2 regions of the Janthinobacterium sp. CG_23.3 genome follow, and region 1 is predicted to be linked to the other one. Evidence: predicted binding sites of a transcription regulator. Region 1 holds the regulator's gene; the other holds the start of a gene.
What was found. The regulator FNR, encoded in region 1, switches genes on or off when oxygen is low (the NO sensors DNR and NnrR bind a similar motif). The targets are predictions, from matches to a motif close to TTGATNNNNATCAA.
Positions count from the first base shown of each region.

Region 2: a site for FNR is predicted at 9,617-9,630, ahead of ACFDR9_RS11620 (serine protein kinase). Genes of this name have one in related genera too.

Region 1 is NZ_JBJXIB010000018.1:20,172-30,587, reverse strand. It holds gene ACFDR9_RS07130 (cbb3-type cytochrome c oxidase subunit 3) at 1-7, shown strand, start outside; gene ccoP (cytochrome-c oxidase, cbb3-type subunit III) at 1-920, shown strand, start outside; gene ccoG (cytochrome c oxidase accessory protein CcoG) at 934-2,331, shown strand; gene ACFDR9_RS07115 (FixH family protein) at 2,349-2,873, shown strand; gene fnr (fumarate/nitrate reduction transcriptional regulator Fnr) at 2,946-3,707, opposite strand; gene ACFDR9_RS07105 (sigma-70 family RNA polymerase sigma factor) at 3,858-4,376, opposite strand; gene ACFDR9_RS07100 (DUF2892 domain-containing protein) at 4,363-4,587, opposite strand; gene ACFDR9_RS07095 (response regulator) at 4,893-8,366, shown strand; gene bluB (5,6-dimethylbenzimidazole synthase) at 8,475-9,128, opposite strand; gene ACFDR9_RS07085 (BON domain-containing protein) at 9,281-9,640, opposite strand; gene ACFDR9_RS07080 (sigma 54-interacting transcriptional regulator) at 9,859-10,416, opposite strand, start outside.
Region 2 is NZ_JBJXIB010000039.1:15,735-26,150, forward strand. It holds gene prsT (XrtA/PEP-CTERM system TPR-repeat protein PrsT) at 1-1,955, opposite strand, end outside; gene ACFDR9_RS11600 (nucleotide sugar dehydrogenase) at 2,204-3,484, shown strand; gene ACFDR9_RS11605 (SDR family oxidoreductase) at 3,484-4,572, shown strand; gene ACFDR9_RS11610 (SpoVR family protein) at 4,775-6,169, opposite strand; gene ACFDR9_RS11615 (DUF444 family protein) at 6,166-7,341, opposite strand; gene ACFDR9_RS11620 (serine protein kinase) at 7,417-9,381, opposite strand; gene ACFDR9_RS11625 (selenium-binding protein SBP56-related protein) at 9,805-10,416, shown strand, end outside.

The DNA of each region.
Region 1 (10,416 bases):
TGTCTGACTTCACCAGCGGTTTCTGGAACATCTACATCGTCGTGCTGTCGCTGCTGGGCATCTTCGGCTGCGGCGTGCTGCTGTACTCGCAGTCGACCCACAAGGTCGGCGCGCTGAAGGACCACGACGGCCCGGTCGGTACCACCGGCCACATCTGGGACGAGGACTTGACCGAGCTGAACACGCCGATGCCGCGCTGGTGGATGTGGTTGTTCTACATCACCATCGTGTTCGCGCTGGCCTACCTGTTCCTCTACCCGGGCCTGGGCACCTACGCCGGCAAGCTGGGCTGGAAGTCCAGCGGCCAGTACCAGGGCGAGCTGGACAAGGCCGACGCCGACTACGGCCCCCTGTTCAAGCAATTCCTCGGACAGGACCTGAAGACGGTGGCGGCCAACCCGACCGCGCACGCCGTCGGCGAGCGGCTGTTCCTGACCTACTGCGCGCAATGCCACGGCTCGGACGCGCGCGGCAACAAGGGCTTTCCGAACCTGACCGACAAGGATTGGTTGTACGGCGGCACGCCGGAGATCATCAAGACCACCATCCTGCACGGGCGCAACGGCCAGATGCCGCCGATGGGCGCGGCGCTGGGCAGCGACAAGGACGTGGAAAACGTCGCCCACTACGTGCTGAGCCTGTCCGGCTCGACCGCCGACCCGATCAAGGTGGTGTTCGGCAAAAACAAGTTCGGCGCCTGCATGGCCTGCCACAACGCCGGCGGCACCGGCAACCAGGCGCTGGGCGCGCCCAACCTGAGCGACAAGATCTGGCTGTACGGCGGCAGCGCCGACACCGTCATGGAAACCATCCGCAAGGGCCGCAGCAACGCCATGCCGGCGTTCGACGACTTCCTCGGCGAGGCCAAGGTACATGTGCTGGCATCGTACGTGTGGAGCCTGTCGAACCCGCAACCTTGATAGGCGAGCAGCCATGAGCGATCCCGCCCCCCAAGTGATCAAGATGTACGCGGCCCGCGAGGAGATTTATCCGCGCGAGGCGAAGGGCCGCTATGCCAGCCTGCGCTGGGTCTGCGTCTGGCTGACCCAGCTGATGTTCTACGGCTTGCCGTGGCTCAGCTGGAACGGCCGCCAGGCCCTGCTGTTCGACCTCGGCACGCGCAAGTTCTATATCCTCGGCGTGGTGCTGTGGCCGCAGGACTTCATCTACCTGGCGGCGCTGCTGATCATCTGCGCCTACCTGCTGTTCCTGGTGACGGCGATCGCCGGGCGGGTCTGGTGCGGCTTCGCCTGCCCGCAAACGGTGTACACCGAAATCTTCCTGTGGATCGAGCGCCGCATCGAGGGCACGCGCAGCGCCCGCATGCTGCTCGACAAGCAGGGGCCGTCGCTGCGCAAGGCGGCCAAGAAAACCGCCAAGCACCTGGCCTGGGGCGCGGTGGCGCTGTGGACCGGCTTCACCTTCGTCGGCTATTTCACGCCCATCCACACGCTGGCGCACGAGGTGGCCACGCTCAGCTTCGGGCCGTGGGAATGGTTCTGGGTGCTGTTCTACGCGCTGGCCACCTACGGCAACGCCGGCTGGCTGCGCGAGCAGGTCTGCAAATACATGTGCCCGTACGCCCGCTTCCAGAGCGCGATGTTCGACCAGGACACGCTGATCATCACCTACGACGTCAAGCGCGGCGAGCCGCGCGGCGCGCTCAACAAGAAGGCCACGCCGGCCGTCGCCGCCAAGACGGGCGACTGTATCGACTGCACCCTGTGCGTGCAGGTGTGCCCGACCGGCATCGACATCCGCCAGGGCCTGCAGTACGAATGCATCGGCTGCGCCGCCTGCGTCGACGCCTGCAACACGGTGATGGACAAGATCGACCGCCCGCGCGGCCTGATCCGCTACAGCACCGACCACGCGCTGGCCAACAATTTCAGCGTCGAGCAGATCCGCCAGCGCGCGCTGCGCCCGCGCGTGCTGATCTACACGGCGATCCTGGCCGTCATCACCGCCGCCGTGGTCGGCTCGCTGGCGCTGCGCACGCCGCTCAAGCTGGACGTGATCCGCGACCGCGGCGCGATGGGGCGCGAAGTCGAGGACGGCATGGTCGAAAACGTCTACCGCCTGCAGATCATGAACACCGCGGAGACGCCGCACCGCTACAAGGTGAAGGTGTCGGGCCTGCCGAGCCTGGCGCTGGTCACGCCCGACGAGGTCAGCGTCGGCGCCACCGAAACGCTGGCGCTGCCGGTGCGCCTGCGCGCCGCCCACGGCGCCGGGGCCAAGGGTTCCAACCAGATCGCCATCGAGTTGACGGCGCTCGACGACCCAAGCCTGCACGTGATGGAAAAAGCGGTGTTCTTTGTGCCGCGCTAAGCAATAAAGGAGAAACCATGTCGAACGTATTGCCATTGCGCCCCCTGGCGCCGGCCGAACGCCCCTGGTACACGCACCGCTGGCCGTGGTTGCTGATGCTCGGCCCCTTCATCGTCATAGTGGCCGGCAGCTACACCGGCTACCTGGCGTTTTCGCGCCAGGACGCGCTGGTGGTGGGCGACTACTACAAGAAGGGCAAGGCGATCAACCAGGACTTGCGGCGCGACCGCGCGGCCAGCGCGCTGGGGCTGACGGCGGCGCTGCGCTACGACGCCGCCAACGCCGTGCTGGTGGGCAAGATCGACAGCCACGGCCTGCCCTACAGCGCGCCGCTGCTGCTGCACCTGGCCCATGCGACGCAACCGGAGAAGGACATCAAACTGGCGGTCCAGCCCGACGCGCAAGGCAACTTCAGCGCGCCGCTGGCGCTGTTCGAGCGCAGCCGCTGGCAAGTGCTGGCGGAAAACGCCCGGCGCGACTGGCGCCTGGATGGCAGTTGGACCTGGCCGACGCAGCGCGCCGTGGCGCTGCGCAGCGATTGATGGGATTGCCGCAGGTCGGTTAGCCCAGCTCCGTTACACGGCGTGGGCCAGCCGACCGGCGTCGCCGGCGGCTTAGGCGCAAGCCTCCGGCGTACCGGCGGTAATCGCCTTCAGCATGGCCGGATTAAGGATTTCAATTTCGCGGTTGCTGACGCGCAGCCAGCCTTCCTTCTTAAACTTCGACAACAGCCGGCTGATGCTCTCGATGGTCAGCCCCAGGTAGTTGCCGATTTCCTCGCGCGACATGCGCAGCTGGAACGTGACGCTCGAATAGCCGCGCGCCTCGTAGCGCGAGCCCAGGTTGACGATGAAGGCGGCGAAGCGCTGGGTCGCCTGCATATTACCCAGCAACAGCATGACGCTTTGCTCGCGCGTGATCTCCTGGCTCATCATGCGGTGGAAATGGCGCAGCAGCGTCGGCATCTCGCCGAGCAGCTGTTCAAGGCTGGAAAACGGGATTTCGCACACCTCGCTGTCTTCCAGCGCCACCGCGTTGCAATGGTGGCGGTCGGCGCTGATCGCGTCCATGCCGAGCAGCTCGCCGGCCATCTGGAAGCCGGTGATCTGCTCCTCGCCGCCGGCGTTGATCTGGTAGGTCTTGAAATGGCCGAGGCGGATCGCGTACAGGTTGACGAACGGGTCGCCGATGCGGAACAGCGTGGCGCCGCGCGGCACCTTGCGGCGCCGGCCGATGATCTGGTCGAGCCGGTCCATATCGCCCATGTCCAGGCCCATCGGCAGGCACAACTGGTGCATGCTGCAGGTGGAGCAGCGCGCGCGCAACACCTCCACGGGAACGCGGGGCAGGGTCAGGGCGGGCAGTTCTGTGAGCATAGCGGGATATACCTATTCGGAGGCTGTCATGGAGTTTATCGCATCCCGACGTTACCAAGTGGCAATAGCCCACTAAACGACCCGGGGTTGGTCGATTTAATTATATGGCAACTACGCCGGGGCGGCCGCTCCCGACGCCAGGCGCCCGCCTCAGCCCACCAGATACTCGCGCGCCAGCAGCCGGGCGCAGTGCAGCCGGCTCTTGGCGGCGGCCGCCGTCAGGCCGAGCAGGGCGGCGATTTCGGCGATGCTCAGCTCGGCGAAATCGCGCAACAGGATCATGTGCAGATAATCGGCCGGCAGCGATTCGAGCGCGTTCACCAGGTCCAGCCGCAGGCCGGCCGTGTCCTGCGCGGCCAGCCAGCGTTCGGCGCGCTCGTCGTCGTAGGGAGCGTGGCGCAGCGCCAGACGGGCCAGCTTGCGGCACTCGTGCCGCACCACCTTGAACAACCAGCCGGAGAACGCCGCCAGCAGGCGCACCGAGCCGAGCCGGCGCGACAGCACCAACAAGGCCTCCTGGACGGCGTCGTCGACGTCGCTGAGCAGGCAGGAGCGCCGGGCGTAGCGGCGGATGTCGGGCTGGCACAGCCGCAGCAACTGCGCCAGCGCGGCGGGATCGCCGCCGTGGGCGGCGTCCAGCACCGGTCGGTGTTGCTCAGCGAGCGTCATCGGCGCGGCCGGCGCGGTCCAGGCGGCGCCCGAGCAGCGCGCACATCGGACAGAAACCGAACAGCCCGGAGGCGACGAGGCCGGCGCCGCCGAGCGCGAGGCCGACGCCGGCCGCGCCGCCAAGCGCGAGCACGCCGAAGGCGATCGCCAGCAGGCCGGCGACGGCGCGCAAGAGCCGCTCCCAACCCGGTACATTTTTCATATAGAACATATTTTTCCCTTTCGACGGTGGCGAGGACATCCCTCGGCTACTAAGAGGCGGGCCGCGGCGGTTTCGATTCGCCGAAAGAAAAATATACTGGCGCCGCGCCATTCTACCCGCTGGCGCGGCGCCCGGCATCGCGAGCCGCGGGCCGATCCGCGGCAGCGCCTTCGGCGAGGCGGTCGGCCGGCGGCGGTGGCGCCGGTGATCCTGGCGGCCGCCGCGCGGCAGGGTAGTGCTTGCTAAGTATCCTTATTGATAGCACAATTCCCGGGCGGCCTGAATGCCCGCGCGGGCGTCCATAAAGGAAAGCAATGAAGCCACTCGGGATCAAAGCGAAAGTCGCCCTGGCAACGAGCCTGACGTCGATTCTCATGATCGCGCTGGTCACCGTGGCCCAGATGCAGCGCATGCGCGAGGACTTCACCGGGGTCTTGCTGGCGCAGCAGAACGCGCTGGTGCGCAGTACCGCGACCGAACTCGACGACAAGTTGCAGATCCTCCTCGACGTCGTCGGCGCCAGCGCCAGGCAGCAGCCGCCCGAGCTGATGGATTCGCCGGAGAAGCTCAGGGCCCACTACGCGACGCGGGCGGTGCTGACGCTGTTCGACGACGTGCTGGTGCTCGACGCCCGCGGCCGCCTGATCGCCGACGTGCCGGCGGTGCCGGGACGGGCCGGCACGGACGCCTCCGACCGGGCCTTTTTCAAAACCGTGCTGCGCACGCGCCGGCCGATGATCGCCGAACCGGTGCTCGGCAAGACCAGCAAGCAACCCATCGTGCAATTCGTCGCCCCGGTGCTGGACGCGCGCGGCGAAGTGGTCGGCATGCTGATCGGCGTGCTGCGCCTGTACAAGGACAACGTGCTGGGCCGGCTGCGCAGCGCCAAGGTCGGCAAGAGCGGCTATTACTTCGCCATCACGCGCGGCGCGGTGCCGCTGTACGTGCTACACCCGGACGCCAGCCGGCTGCTGCAGCCGCGCGCGGCCAACGCCAACGCGCTCACCACGCGCGCGCTGAAGGAGGACGGGGCGGACTCGGCGGTCAGCAGCAACAGCCAGGGCGTGGCAATGATCTACAGTTTCAAGACGCTGAAGTCGGCCGACTGGACGCTGGGCGCCGCGTTGCCGCTGCGCGACGCCTTCGAGCCGCTCGACGGCGCCTTGTACCGGCTGGCGGCGTGGAGCGCCTTCGCCTCGCTGCTGGCGGCCGCCGCGCTCGGCTGGCTGACGCTGCGCCTGCTGTCGCCGCTGGTGCGGCTGCGCGACGCCATCCGCGGCCTGCGCGCCGACGCCAGCCAGTTCGTGCCGATCGGCGTGGCCAAGCACGACGAAATCGGCGAGCTGACGATGGCCTTCAACGAGTTGATGAGCGCGCGGCAGGCGGCCGACGCGCGCCTGCAAAGCCTGATCGAATTCGCGCCGAACGCGATGGTCGTCGTCGGCGCCGACGGCCGCGTCGAAACCTTCAACCGCCAGGCCGAGCGCTACTTCGGCTACCGCCGCGACGAGATCGTCGGCCAGGCGGTGGAAACGCTGATGCCGGCGCGCTACCGGGCCCGCCACGCCAACGCCCGCAAGGGCTTCCTCGACACCCGCCTGAGCGCCGAGCCGCGCGTGATGGGGCGCGGCCAGGCGCTGTTCGGCCTGCGCCGGGACGGCAGCGAATTCCCGCTCGAGGTCAGCCTGAGCGCGGTGCAAACCGACCAGGGCACCAAGGTGCTGGCGGTGATCGCCGAAATCGCCGAGCGGCTGCGCCTGCAGGTCGAGGTGCAGGCCCGCGCCGCCGAACTGGTGGACGAGCGCGACCGCGCCGAGGCGGCGAACCGGGCGAAAAGCGATTTCGTCGCCAACATGAGCCATGAAATCCGCACCCCGCTGAACGCCGTGCTGGGCATGGCCTACCTGCTGGGCAACACCGCGCTGACCGCCGAGCAGCGCAAATACCTGACCATGGTGCGGGTTTCGGGGCAGTCGCTGCTGGGGATCCTCAACGATGTGCTCGACTATTCGAAGATCGAAGCGCGGCGCATGGAACTGGCGCCGGTCGAGTTCGACCTCGACGAGGTGATGAACACGCTGGCGACGACGATGACGATGAACGCCGGCGACAAGGAGCTGGAACTGGCGATCGGCGTCGACGCCGACGTGCCGCGGCGCCTGCGCGGCGACGCGCTGCGGCTGCAGCAAATCCTGGTCAACCTGGCCGGCAACGCCATCAAGTTCACGCCGCTGGGCGAGGTGCTGGTCGGGGTCAGCCTGGAGCGGCGCGACGCGGCCGGCGCGCGGCTGCGCTTCGAGGTGCGCGACACCGGCATCGGCATGAGCGCGGCGCAGCAGGCGCAATTGTTCACCGCCTTTTCGCAGGGCGACGAGAGCATCACGCGGCGCTTCGGCGGCACCGGGCTGGGGTTGGCGATCAGCAAGCACCTGATCCGCTTGATGGGCGGCGAAATCGCCTTCGACAGCGCCGAGGGCGGCGGCAGCAACTTCTGGTTCAGCCTGCCGTTCGAGGTGCTGCGCGAGCAGGAGGGCGCGCGCCGCAAGCCGGCGCTGGGCCAGTTGCGCCTGCTGGTGGCGGACGACAACCGCACCAGCCGCGAACTGATCGGCAAGCTGATCCACGCCTGGGGCTGGGAGGTCGACGAGGTCGACTCCGGCGCGGCCGCGCTGGCGCTGTACCGGCGCCGCCAGGCCGAGCGCGCGCCGTACGACGTCGTGCTGGCCGACTGGCACATGCCGGAGATGGACGGCCTGGCCACGGCGAAGGCGATCCGCCAGGCCGCGTCCGGCCAGAAGCAGCCGATCGTGGTGATGGTCAACGCCTTCGCCCGCAACCGCCTGGAGGAAATCTCCAGCGCCGCCGAGGCCGACGTGGTGCTGATGAAGCCGATCACCGGCTCGAGCCTGTTCGACGCGCTGCACCAGGCGCTGACGACGCCGGACGGCGGCGACGAGCAGATGATCTTGAACCGCAACCTGGGCCAGCACCTGCGCGGCGTGCACTTCCTGCTGGTCGAGGACAACCTGCTGAACCAGGCGGTGGCGCGCGGCATCCTCGAGCACATGGGCGCGACGCTGGACGTGGTCGGCGACGGCCTGCAGGCGGTCGAGCGGCTGCGCGCCGAGGCGCAGCGATACCACATCGTGCTGATGGACATGCAGATGCCGGTGATGGACGGCTTCAGCGCGACCCACCTGATCCGCACCGAACTGCGCCTGACGCTGCCGGTGATCGCCATGACGGCGGGGGTGCTGGCGTCGGAGCGCGAACGCTGCATCAGCGCCGGCATCAGCGACTTCATCGCCAAGCCGGTGGTGGTCGAGGAAATGCTGGAGGTGATCGACCGCAACTTGCCGGGCCGGGCGGCGACCGCGCCGGCCGTGGCCGCCATCGCCGCGCCGGCGCCGGCGCCGAAGCCGGAGCCGGACGAACAGGTATTCTCGATGGCGCCGTTGATGCGCGTGCTGGGACGCGACGCCAAGGGCCGCGGCATCCTGCGCAAGATGGTGGCTGAAGCGCTGGGCAACGGCATGGCGCCGCTGCGGCAGGCCGAACTGGCGGTGCGCGAAGGCCGCTGCGACGACGCCGCGCGCACGCTGCACAGCCTGCGCGGCGCGGTCGGCACGCTCGGCACGAAGCGCCTGATCAGCGCCTCGCTGGAAGCCGAACGCGCCATCGCCGGGCAGCGCCACGCCGAGGTCGCTGCCCTGCTGGCGCTGGCCGGCGCCGAACTGGAGTTGGTGCTGGCGCACGCCAGAGCCTGGCTCGACGGCTTGCCGGAGTAGCGCCGGCCGTCACACCCTCAGGGTTTGCCCCCGGGTACCGCCCTTGGTTTTCAGCGTTTCCGCGCCGAAGCCGCCTAACTTACAGGCCCCAAGGTTGGCCCGGATGTTTCACGTGGAACGTTGGCCCCAGGTGTTTTCGTAGACCAGCTCGCCGATCGCGCGGCGCGTGTCCCAGCCCTCGGTTTCCAGCATCGGCGCCGGGTAAAACTCGGCGACCGGGGCGATGCACAGGATCGCGATCGGTTTGCTGCCTTCGGGCATGTGGCACAGCGCCCGCAGTTGCGCCGGATCGAACAGCGACACCCACCCCAGGCCGATGCCCTCGGCGCGCGCGGCCAGCCACATGTTTTGAATCGCGCAGGAGGCCGACGCCAGGTCCATCTCCGGCATCGTGCGGCGGCCGAACACGTATTGCTCGCGCTGGTCGGTCAGGCCGACCACCAGCAGTTCGGCGCACGACAGGATGCCCTCGACCTTGAGCTTCATGAAGTCCTCGGCGCGCTGCCCCAGCGCCTCGGCGGTGAGGATGCGCTCGGCCTCGACGTGGGCGTGGATGCGCTCGCGCAAGGCGCGCTCGCCGACGCGCAGGAAGCGCCACGGTTGCATGAAGCCGACGCTGGGCGCCATGTGGGCCGCGCCGATCAGGCGCTCCAACTGGCCGGGCGCCAGCGCCTCGGCGCTGAAGTGGCGCATATCGCGGCGCTCGCGGATGGCGCGGTAGACCGCGGCGATTTCTGCAGGCGTGAATTGGTTCGGCGTCATGCTGGGCCTTGTGGCGTGGGGACGGGACGAATTCTAGTGCATCGGCGCCGCCCCCCTATCTTTGCCACGAAAATAAAAACCCCCGTCGCTCGGCAGCGCGACGGGGGTTGGGTACTACCGGGCGCGGCCTGGCCGCGGCCCGACCGCGGCGCTTAGCCGGCGGCTTTGACTTTCAAGTCGTTTTTGACTTCCTTGACGCCGGCGACCGAGGCCACCAATTGGACGACGCGGTCGCCGGCTTCGGCGCTAGGCACGTCGCCTTGCAGCATGACGACGCCTTTTTTGGCGCTGACGCTGATCGGCAGGCCGGCCAGTTGCGCGTCCGCGCTCAGGGCCGCTTTGGCCGAGGCGGTGATGGCTTCATCGGTCACTGCTGCGTTGGCGGCGAGCAGGGTCGCCTTCGCAGGAGCGGCTTGTTCCGCGTCCGCTGCGTAGGAAGCTGTGATCGATGCGCCCGACAGCAGGACGACGGCAACGAAGTTGTTCAGCAGTTTCGATTTTTGCATGGTCATGGTAAATCCTCTCGTATGTGGTTGAAGCAACACTGTTTGAAGCGTCACACCAAGACATATAGCAATCGCCGTGCCAGCTATTTAAATCGCTTATAAATCAATGACTTAGTATTTCACCCCGGCGACGGCCGCCGCCGCGGCGGGTTTTACGCCGCTTTTTGTCGCCTGGCAGCGACAACATTTCCACCCGTATCGCCAAGTCGTTGATTTTACAGCGCTTATTTCTGTCGTTCGTCGGCGACAAGCTCGGCGTCGGCCCTGAACAGGCTCGGCGTGAGTTCGTATTTTTGCAGCAGGCGGTAAAACTCGGTGCGGTTGCGGTCGGCCAGGCGCGCGGCGTCGGCGACGTTGCCGTCGGTCAGGCGCAGCAGTTGTACCAGGTAGTCGCGCTCGAAGCGCTGCTTGGCCTCGTTGTAGCTGAGCGCCTCCAGCGACGGCACCCGCAGCGCGCGCTGCACCAGCGACAAGGGCACCAGCGGCGCCGTCGCCAGCGCGCACACCTGCTCGACGACGTTGAACAACTGCCGCACGTTGCCCGGCCACGGCGCGCCCACCAGCGCCGTCAGCGCGTCGGGCGCGAAGCCGTTCAGCGGCTTCTGGTACTTGCCGGCCAGCGTTTGCAGGAAATGCTTGGCCAGCAGGGCGATGTCCTCGCGCCGCTCGGCCAGCGTCGGCAGCGACAGCGTCACCACGTTCAGGCGGTAATACAAGTCCTCGCGGAACTGGCCCTCCCGCATCGCCACGTCGAGGTCGCGGTGGGTCGCCGACAGCAGCCG
Region 2 (10,416 bases), on a different contig from region 1:
GGCTGGTCGTTGAGGGCCATCTGCAGCGTCGCGACGCGCAGTTGCAGCTCCGCCGAGCCAGGTTGCAAACGCGCCAGCCTGGCATAGCTATCCAGCGCCGCCGCCTGGTCGCCGCCGCTGTATTCGACCTGCGCGCGCAGCGCCAGGATGTCGGGGTTGTCGGGATGGCCGGTTTGCAACGCGCGCACCAGCGTCAGGGCTTTCTTGGTGTCGCCGTTGCGCAGGTAGAGATTACTCAGTTGCATGGCCGGTTGTAGCGCGTCGGGATTGTCCTTGTGCGAGCGCTCCAGCCAGCGCAGCGCCTCGGCCGGCTGCTGGCGCGCCAGCGCCAGCTTCGACAGCGCCGCCATCAGCGCCGGGCTGCCCGGGTCCTTGGCCAGCGCCGCCTCGAAACGCAGGCGCGCCGCGTCCGGCTTGTTATCGGCCAGGTCGAGCTGCGCCAGGTTTTCCATTGCCGGCGGATAGGCCGGATCGGCGCGCAGCGCTTGCTCGAAGGCGACCCGCGCCGCCGCCAGGTCGCGCTTGGCCAGGTAGACGCCGCCCTTCAGGTTGTGCACCAGCGGGTTGGCGCCCTGTTGCTGCACCATGGCCTCGGCCGCCGCCAGCGCCTTGTCGTACTCCTTGTCGCGCAACAAGGTCATCACCAGCATGACGCCGGCCTGCGATTGCTTGCCGTCGAGCGCGGCGGCGCGCTCCAGCTCGGCGATAGCGCGCCCGTTCTCGCCCAGCCCCAGCCGGCTGACGCCCAGCGCGCTGGCCTTCTCGAAATACACGGCGGCCTGGGCGAAGCGGCGCGCGCGCATGTGCGCCTCGCCGAGCAGGGCCAGCAGCTCGGTGTCGCTGCCATGGACCGGCAACAGCGGCTCGAGTATGTCGACGGCGCGGTCCTGCTTGCCGGTGCGCACGGCGATGGTGGCGAGCAATTTGGACGCGTACAAGTGGTTCGGGTTGGCCTCGAGGAAGCGCCGCAGATGCTGCTCGGCTTGCTGGGCCGAGCCCAGCGCCATTTGCACCGCGCCCATCAGCAGCACGCTGGGCATGTGCTCGGGCGCGGCGCGCAGCACCTGCTGCAACCCCTCGAGCGCGGCCTGGTTTTTGCCTTCGCGGAAATCGAGCAGGGTCTGCGCGTGCAACACGATCAAGCTGCCCGGCGCACTCTTGCGGGCAGCCTCGATTTCCTGCTTGGCCTCGACGAATTTGCCGGACTGGATATGCAGGTTGGCGATGTCGACATGGGCGAAGGTGTTGTCGGGCCGCAAGCTCAGAATGTGCCGGTAGGCCGCCAGCGCGGCCTCGGTCTTGCCTTGCAGGCGCAGCAAGTCGCCGTTCAGGCGCAGCGCGTCGAGGTCGGCGGCTTGCTTCGCCAGCGCCCGCCCGACCAGCGCGGCGGCCTTGTCGAGTTCGCCGGCGGCCTGGGCGATCCGGGCCAGTCCCAGCAACGCGTCCGGGCGCTCGGCATGCTGTCTTAGTAACAAACCGAACAACAGGCGAGCCTGTTCGACGTCGCCGCCGGCCAGGTAGGCGTTGGCGCGCAGCGCGATTACCTCGGGCTGCTCGGGCGCGCCGGCGTCGAGGCGGATCTCGGCCAGCACCTTCTCGTTCTGGCCCATCATCAGCATGGCCTTGCCCAGCGCCGGCATGATCTGCACGGGCGTCGCGCCCAGCGCCAGCGCGCGCCGCAATTCCTTTTCGGCCGAGAGCGGGTCGCCGGCCTCGATGTAGACCTCGCCGAGCAACTGGCGCGCCGCCGTGTCGTTCGGCCGCGCCTGCAGTGCGTTCTTGAGCTGGATGACGGCGGCCTTCAACTGGCCGTTCTGGCGGTACTGCCGGGCCTCGGCGATGAAGCCGTCGGCGCCAGGCGCGCGCTGGCAGGCGGTCAAGCCGGCGAGCATCAGCGCGGCGCACAGGGCGGCGCGGCGCGGCAGCGTCGCCAGGGCAGGGGTGGTACGGGCCATGATGCTCTCCAAGTCGGTGGGCCGCCGTGACGCGGTACTCGCAAGGGTAGGAACAATGCGCCCTGCGCTCGTTGATTGCGCTCAACGAGTGGCGCTTTGCGTGCGCATTCGTCGCCGCCTTGTTGTTTCTCAATAAAGCCTGTTGAGCGCCCCGTAAAATCGGCTCGGACGGACCCTGCCGTCCTTCCCGCCGCGCCGCGTCATCGGCGTCGGCGCCGTTCCGATTTAACGACCGTTGGGTGGATACTATGGATGTGCTTGCTGTGGTGGGACTCGGTTATGTCGGCTTGTCGCTCGCCGTTGCTTTCGGAACGCGCCAGCGCACCATCGGATTCGACTTGTCGGAACGCAAAGTGGCGAGTTATCGCCGCGGCGTCGACCCGACCGGCGAGTTGAGCGACGAGCAGATGCGCGCCGCCACCGGCCTTAGCGTCGGCTGCGACCCGGCCGCGCTGATGCAGGCCGATATTATCATCGTCGCCGTGCCGACGCCGGTCGACAGCGCCCACCAGCCCGACTTCTCGGCGCTGACGGGCGCCAGCGAAACGGTGGGGCGCCATATGAAGCGCGGCGTCATCGTGGTGTTCGAATCGACCGTGTACCCCGGCGCCACCGAGGAAATCTGCATTCCGATCATGGAGAAGTTTTCCGGCATGCGCTGGAAGGAGGATTTCCACGTCGGTTTTTCGCCCGAGCGCATCAACCCCGGCGACAAGGAGCACACGCTGGCGAGCATTCCCAAGGTGGTCTCGGGCGACGACGCCGCGACGCTGGAGAAGGTTGCCGCACTGTACGAGGGCGTGGTCGAAGCCGGCGTACACCGCGCCGCCAGCATCCGCGTCGCCGAGGCGGCGAAGGTGATTGAAAACACCCAGCGCGACCTGAACATCGCGCTGATGAACGAACTGGCGTTGATTTTCGACCGTATCGGCATCGACACGCTCGACGTGCTCGAGGCGGCCGGCACCAAATGGAACTTCATGCCGTTCCGGCCCGGCCTGGTCGGCGGCCACTGTATCGGCGTCGATCCGTATTACCTGACCCACAAGGCGGAAATGCTCGGCTACCACCCGCAGGTGATCCTGGCAGGGCGCCGCATCAACGACGGCATGGCCAAGTTCGTCGCCGAAAAAACCGTCAAGGAAATGGTGCGCGCCGGCTTCAAGCTGAAGGGCTCGTGCGTCAACGTGCTGGGCCTGACGTTCAAGGAAAACTGTCCGGACCTGCGCAACTCGAAGGTGGTCGACATGATCCATGAATTGCAATCGTACGGCTTGCACGTGCATGTGCACGATCCGGTGGCCGACCCGCGCGAAGCGCTGGAGGAGTACGGCATCACGCTTGAGAGCTGGGACCAGCTGCCGCGCGCCGAGTCGCTGATCAGCGCGGTGTCGCACCGCCAGTTGACGGCGCGCCCGCTCGGCGACTACCTTGCCAAGGTCAGCGCCAGCGGCTGCTTCATCGACGTCAAGTCGCACTTCGATTTTCAGGCGCTGCGCGGCTCCGGCCTGAACGTGTGGAGGCTGTAATGGGCGCCGAACTGAGCGCGGACGCGCGCACCCCCTACCAGGTCGTCCGCGCCCATTTGCAACAGCGCTCCTACCACTGGCTGATCACCGGCGTGGCGGGCTTCATCGGCTCGAACCTGCTCGAGCACCTGCTTGGGCTGGGGCAGCGGGTCACCGGCCTGGACAATTTCCTCACCGGCTACCGGCACAACCTGGAGCAGGTGCGCGAGGCGGTCGGCGAAGACGCCTGGAGCCAGTTCCGCTTCATCGAAGCCGACATCCGCAGCCAGGGCAGTTGCCTGCAGGCTTGCCAGGGCGTCGATTACGTGCTGCACCAGGCCGCGCTCGGCTCGGTGTCGCGCTCGATCGCCGAGCCGCTGCTGTGCCACGACATCAACGTCAGTGGCTTTGTGGCGATGCTGGCGGCGGCGCGCGACGCCGGCGTCAAGCGCTTCGTCTACGCCGCCTCGAGCGCCACCTACGGCGACCACGCCGGGCTGCCAAAGGTCGAAGGGCGCATCGGCAAGCCGTTGTCGCCGTACGCGCTGACCAAGTACGCCAACGAGCTGTACGCCGACGTGTTTGCGCGCTGCTACAATCTGGAGGCGATCGGTTTGCGCTACTTTAACGTGTTCGGACCGCGCCAGGACCCGCAGGGCGCCTACGCCGCCGTGATCCCGCAGTGGGCCGCCGCGCTGATCGGCGACGGCCGCGTCGTCATCAACGGCGACGGCGAAACCAGCCGGGACTTCTGCTACGTCGCCAACGCCGTGCAGGCGAACCTGCTGGCCGCGCTGAGCAGGGACCCGGCCGCCGTCAACCAGGTCTACAACGTCGCGCTGAACGCCCGCACCAGCCTCAACGACTTGTACCAGATGATGCGCGCGCTGTTGCTCGGGCGCTTTCCGCACCTGCAAGAACACGCCGCGGACCATGCCGAGTTTCGCGCCGGCGACGTGCGCCATTCCCAGGCGGACATTGCGAAAGCGGTGCGCCTGCTGGGGTTTTCGCCGACGCACGACCTCGAGCGCGGTTTGCACGAGGCGATGGACTGGTATGTCGGGCGCCTCGCGGCGGGACCCGGTTCGGTATCGCCGGTTCGCTCGTAGCGGCAATATCGGGGTTTGAGGTGCAATGGAACGGCTATGCATAGTTGTACACAACCGTTTTAATGGGAAAACCCGCTTATCCGAAGTGAGCTTGCAGCGGGGCGAAGGCGACGTCCGTTTGGCCTGGTCACTGCCTAGTTCACCGTTTTGTTTCACCTCACATAAGGCCGCCGACCCTTCGGGCTATCCTGCAAGGGGGGGCTCAAACGAAATTCTCGGGCCGGCCCTTGTGTGTGACGGTGCGCGACAGCCCGCGGAAGTCGACCGTGTGCAAGGTCACCGGGCGGCGCCATACCTTGCCGACGTATTCCATAACCCGCTCGGCCTGGCTTAATTCAAGCCCGCGGCCGTCGCGCTGGTGGTCGTGCCGCAGCACCAGGCTGCCGTCGTCCTGCAACTGGGTGGCGGCGATGCAGGGCGCGCCGTAGTTGTATTTCCCACCCAGTATCGCTTCGCGGATCGCATGGATGTCGCGGTTGACGATGCGCGTTTCGCCGTCCTTGCGGCTTTCGTAGACGAACAGGTCGAGTTGTTCGACCATTTCCTCGTCCAGGTAGTTGCGGATAAAGCCGAAGTCGTCCTCCTCGCGGCAGATTTTCCGCGCCGCCGCCACGCCGTCGCGCTCAATGATGCGTTCCCAAAGTGAAAATCCGAGGTGGTAGGGGTTGACCGACAGCGCCAATTGGCGCTCGCCGGCATACGGGCGCACCACGTCCGAATGCGACTTGATCGCCGACAGATAGAGATCGTGCGGCAAAAAATCCGCTTCGCGCAGCAGCCGCGCGTGCCAGTACGAGGCCCAGCCCTCGTTCATGATCTGGCAGGCGTAGACCGGATAGAAGTAGAAGGCTTCCTCGCGCACGGCCAGGAAGATATCGCGCTCCCAGTCGTCGAGTTCGGGCGCGTACTGTGAAATGAACCACAGCAAGTCGTATTCCGGCTGCGGCGGGATGGCCGGACGTTGCGTTAGCGCGGGCGGCGCGCCCGCCGTTTTTTCACCCGGCAGGTTTTGGTAGCGCTGGCGGAACGGTCCCGGCAGCACCTCCGGCTTGGCTTGCGCGACGCTCGGATAGGGCGTGCGGTGCAGCGCGGCGTTGACGTCGATGTGCGGTTCGAGCGCCAGCGCCGCGTCCAGCACCGCCTCGACGCGTTCCTGGCCGTGGCGCGACAGGGCCATTTCAATGCGGTGCGCCCTGGCCGCGCTCTGTTCCAGGATCTGGCCGCCGGCCATCGCCATGAAGCGGTTGAACAACTGGTTGTTCTTGGCAAAGTCGGCGTGGCCCAGCACGTGCGCGGTGACGAGGGTGTTCTCGGCCAGCGAGTTACTGTCGACCATGTAGGCGTGGCAGGGGTCGCCGGGGAACATGACCTCGAAGATGCGCGAGTTGCCCATCTGCTGGTGCACCAGTTGGTGGATGTAGCGCACGCCGAACGACCAGTGCCGCATCCTGACGGGCAGGCCGTAGACGGCGATCTCGGTCATGAAGCTGGTGGGCACCATTTCAAAGTCGACAGGATAGAAATCCAGGCCCAGTTCCAGGGCCAGCGCTTCGATGCGGGCGCCGTACTCGGCCAGTTTGCCAGGGTCGTGTGTCATGGCTTGCCGTCCTCCGGTTCAATTTGGTGCACGAAAAACTTGCGGATGGCGCGCCAGACGTCGTCGCTGTTGGCCAGCACGCTGCTATAGATTGGCAAGCCGCGGTGGCTCAGTTCGTTGCACAGGCGCCGCATTTCCGTTTCCAGCGAGCGCGGCATGCCCGGCACCGTTTCGACGTAGCCGGTGTAATTGAGCACCCCGGCCAGTTCGGCCAGCGCGGCGCCGGCGGCGGCGCGGTCCTCGGTGAAGTTTTCGCCGTCGGACGCGTAGAACATATAAGCGTTGTACTGGCCGCCGTCGTATTTTCCGCGCATTAACTCGCGGGTCAGGCGGAAGGCGCTTGAGGCGATGGTGCCGCCGATGCCCGTGACCTGGAAAAACTCGTTCTCGGAAAACTCCCACGCCCGCGTGGTGTGCGCGATGAAGCGGGTCTCGACCTTCGCGTAGCTGCGCCGGATGCCTTGCAAGGCAAAGAAAAAGAAGGACTTGGCGAGCTTGCGCTCGGCTTGCGTCATGCTGGCCGAGACGTCGACGACGAAGAACACCACCGCGTTCGAGCTAGGTTTGGGTCGCATCACCAATTGGCGGAAGCGCAGGTCCTCGTTGGTAAAGGCGACCGGATTGTCCTGCATCGCCCGCCGTTTGATGGCTTCCTTGACGGTGCGGCGCCGGTCCAGACGCGAGCGCGCGCCGCGCTTGTCCCAGCCCTCGCGCACCAGTTCGTGCTCGTCGATGACGGTGTTGTGCTTCGGCTTGAGCAGCGGCAGCTTGAGTTCGTCCCACAACCAGTCCATGATGTCGTCGATCGAAAACTCCAGCAGCAGCCGCACTTCGCCGTCCTGATTGCCGCCGCCGTCCTCGTCCTGGCCCGGTTCGCTGCCCGGGTGCGCCTGGGCCGGGCGCAGCACGTCGCCGGGCTGGCCCTCGCCCTGGCCGGCGCCGCTCGCGCTGCGCGTGTCGGCCAGGCGGAAACGGGCGTGCTCTAGCAGGCGCACCGGCACCTGCACGGTGCGGTCCTGCGGCCCCGTAATCAGGTCGGGGCCGGCGATCAGGTCCGGCAGGTGCGCCTGCACCGCCTCGCGCACCTTCTGGTTGTGCCGCAGCCAGTCGCGCGCGCCGCGGGAAAACAGGTCGTACCATGTGTGTTGCGTGCTACCTCCGGTCTGGCTCACTGTGCGCCTCTTCATCTGTTGGGAACGTCGAAAAAGCTACTGCGCTCGCCGCGTCTTTTTTCAAGGTCCCCGTGATCATTCCTGCGCCAACAAAGTGGTGACGTAGTTGAGCGCCTCGCGGGCGCTGTGGCTGTCGTAGCCGTATTCATCGACCAGCCGTTGCTCGACGGCCGAAATCTTGGCCTTGACCTCCTCGTCGGGGCGCTTGGCCGAACTGACCAGCCGCAGCACGTCGCGCCTTTGCTCGAACAAATACTGCTGCACCGCGTCGTTGAGCTGGATGTGGCTGCCCAGCCCGAATTTTTCGCCCCGTTTATAGGCCCCCATCGCCTTGCGCACCACCTCTTGCCGGAACGACTGCTTGCCGGAGTCGGAAATGTGTATTTTTTCCTCCACGGCGCGTAGAAAACGCTCGTCGGGCCGCCTTTCCTCGCTGGTGATCGGGTCCTTGATTTGGCGGTTGTCGAGCATGGCCTCCACCTCGTCCAGATACTTGTTCAGTAAATCTTGTGCTTCCTGCTCGAAGGACACGAACAAGGCCTTATGGACGTCTTCCTTGACCCAGCGGTTGTAGAAGTCCTTGCGCGTGAGCACCAGATAGTCGACCCATTTGCGCTTGCGTTTGGGTTCGATGCGGGCATCGCTTTCAATGCCGTCCTTCAACGCGAGCAACACGTCCATCGTGCTCAAGCTCCTCTGGTTCGATGCGATGATGGCGTTCGACAGCGCGTTGATGACGAAGCGCGGCGAAACGCCGGCCAAGCCCTCGTCGGGCGCCTTGTCCTTGTCCTTGACCCGCCGGGCCTCGGCCCGGTTGACACCATCGACCTCCTCATTAGCATAGATCCTGACTTTTTTAACGAGTTCCGCCTCTTTTTCCTCGCCTTCCTGCATGCGGCTGAGGATGGCGAACACGGCCGCCGCGTGCAGCACGTGCGGGTCGAGGTGGACGTCGCGGAAGGCCGGCGCCGCCGACAAGATCAGCTTGTGATAAATGCGCGCCTCTTCCCGGTAGTTGAGGGTGTACGGCACTTGCACGATGACCATGCGGTCCAGCAAGGCCTCGTTCTCGCTTTCCTGAAGGAACTTTCGGAACTCGGCCAGATTGGTGTGCGCCAGTATCGTTTCGTCCAGGAAAATCAACGGAAAGCGCGAGACCTTGACGTTCTTTTCCTGCGTCAGGGTCAGCAGCAGATACAGGAACTCGCGCTTGACCTTGAGGATCTCGATCATTTCCAGCATGCCGCGGCTGGCCGCGTATACCGCGCCGGACCAGGACCAGGCGCGCGGGTCGCCCTCGTCGCCGTATTCGGCGACCTTGGACAGGTCGACCGAGCCGACCAGGTCGGCGAGGTCGGCCGTGGTCGGGTCGTGCGGCGCGTAGGTGCCGATGCCGCTGCGGCCGGCCTCGGAAATGTAAATGCGTTCGACCGGCATTTGCAGGAAGTCGCCGCTGTACTGTTGTTCCAGGCGGGCGCGGCAGTGCGGACAGACCTCGCCGATGATTTCGACGCCGTAGGTGTCGCGAAAGCCGGCGCGCATCGTGTGCGGCACCAGGTGCAGCGGCGATTCATGCACCGGGCAGCCGGCGATGCCGTACAGCGCGCCGTCCTCGGTGTAACTGTATTCCTCCAGGCCGCGCTTGAGCAGGATCACCAGCGTCGACTTGCCGCCGGACGGCGGACCGAGCAGCAACAGCAGACGCCGTCCGACCTCGGAACCGGCCGCGGCCGCCTTGAAGTAGGCGGCGACGCGGTCGATCGCGTCCTCCACGCCGAACAGTTCGTCGGCGAACAGGCGGCAACGGAAATGCCCGTCATCATCCTCGTAGCCGCTCCAGCGGATCATGTCCCAGATGTATTGGTGCGAACTGCGCGCCAATTGGCACGGCGCAGCCGGCAGCACCTGCTCGATGAATTGCGAGAAGCTGCCGGACCAGTGGCCGACCCGGTGTTCCTGCGTGAATGCAACCAGGCGGTCCAGAAAGTGTACGCGCGGATCGACTTCGGCGCCTGGAATTTCATCTCGGTTAATCGTCACATTTGCTCCCGACATCAATTAGCGTATCAAGGTGGCCGGTCTCCCGGTGTGCTTAAAGTATATGGCGCTCGATGCCGCCTAGCGCATGATGTCCGTCAATGAGACGGGCGGAACCAGCCTTGCCAGGGGGCTCATTTTGTGCTGAGTCCGGCATTTTTTGCGGCCTCGACCGCAGCGCCGGGAACGTATTTTCCGCGCTGAAACGGTAGGTCCCGGCCAGCCCGAGCAGGCTGGTTCGATCCACGTCAATGCGACCGTCCAAGGAAGCTGCACAGTGGCCGGGTGGGCCGCCCTGTTCGGCTCAAGCGTGAAAAATGGGGTATATTCGGCTGTACCTGTTGTATGTCTACTATCGAGCGGATTGCATCATCGACCCGGCTGCCGACCTGGCAAGCCGGGCTTGCCTATACTAAAAGGGAAGCCATGAAGACAACTATATCCAGACCGCGCCGACTCGCCATGTGTTTGTACATCGCCTCCTTGCTGTCACCGCCGGCGGCGCGCGCCGACGAGACCTGCAATTCGCCCTATATGACGAATCTGATCAAGGGCCAGGAAGACTATATGCATGTCTGGACCCTGGGTGTGGCGGGCATGGGCGACGGCGCCGACAAACTGGTGACGATCGACGTCAATCCGCGTTCGAGGAAATACGGCAAGGTAATCGCCTCGGTGGCGGTCGGCGGCCGCGGCGAGGCGCATCACATGGGCTTTACCGACGACAGGAAATATTTATGGGCCGGGCGCCTGGAGGACAGCAAGATCTTCGTGTTTGACATCGGAACCGACCCGTCCAGGCCGCGGCTGGTCAACACCATCGCGGATGTGGCACAAAAAACCGGTTTCGTCGGGCCGCACACCTTTTATGCCTTGCCGGGGCGCATGCTATTGGGCTTCTTGTCCGGCAAGGATCATGGCGGCGTGACGGGCATGGCGGTCTACAACAACAAGGGCGATTACGTGGCGCGCTATCCGATGCCGGTGGGCAAGTCCGCGGCCGGCACCGGCGACGGCTACGGCTACGACTTGGCGGTC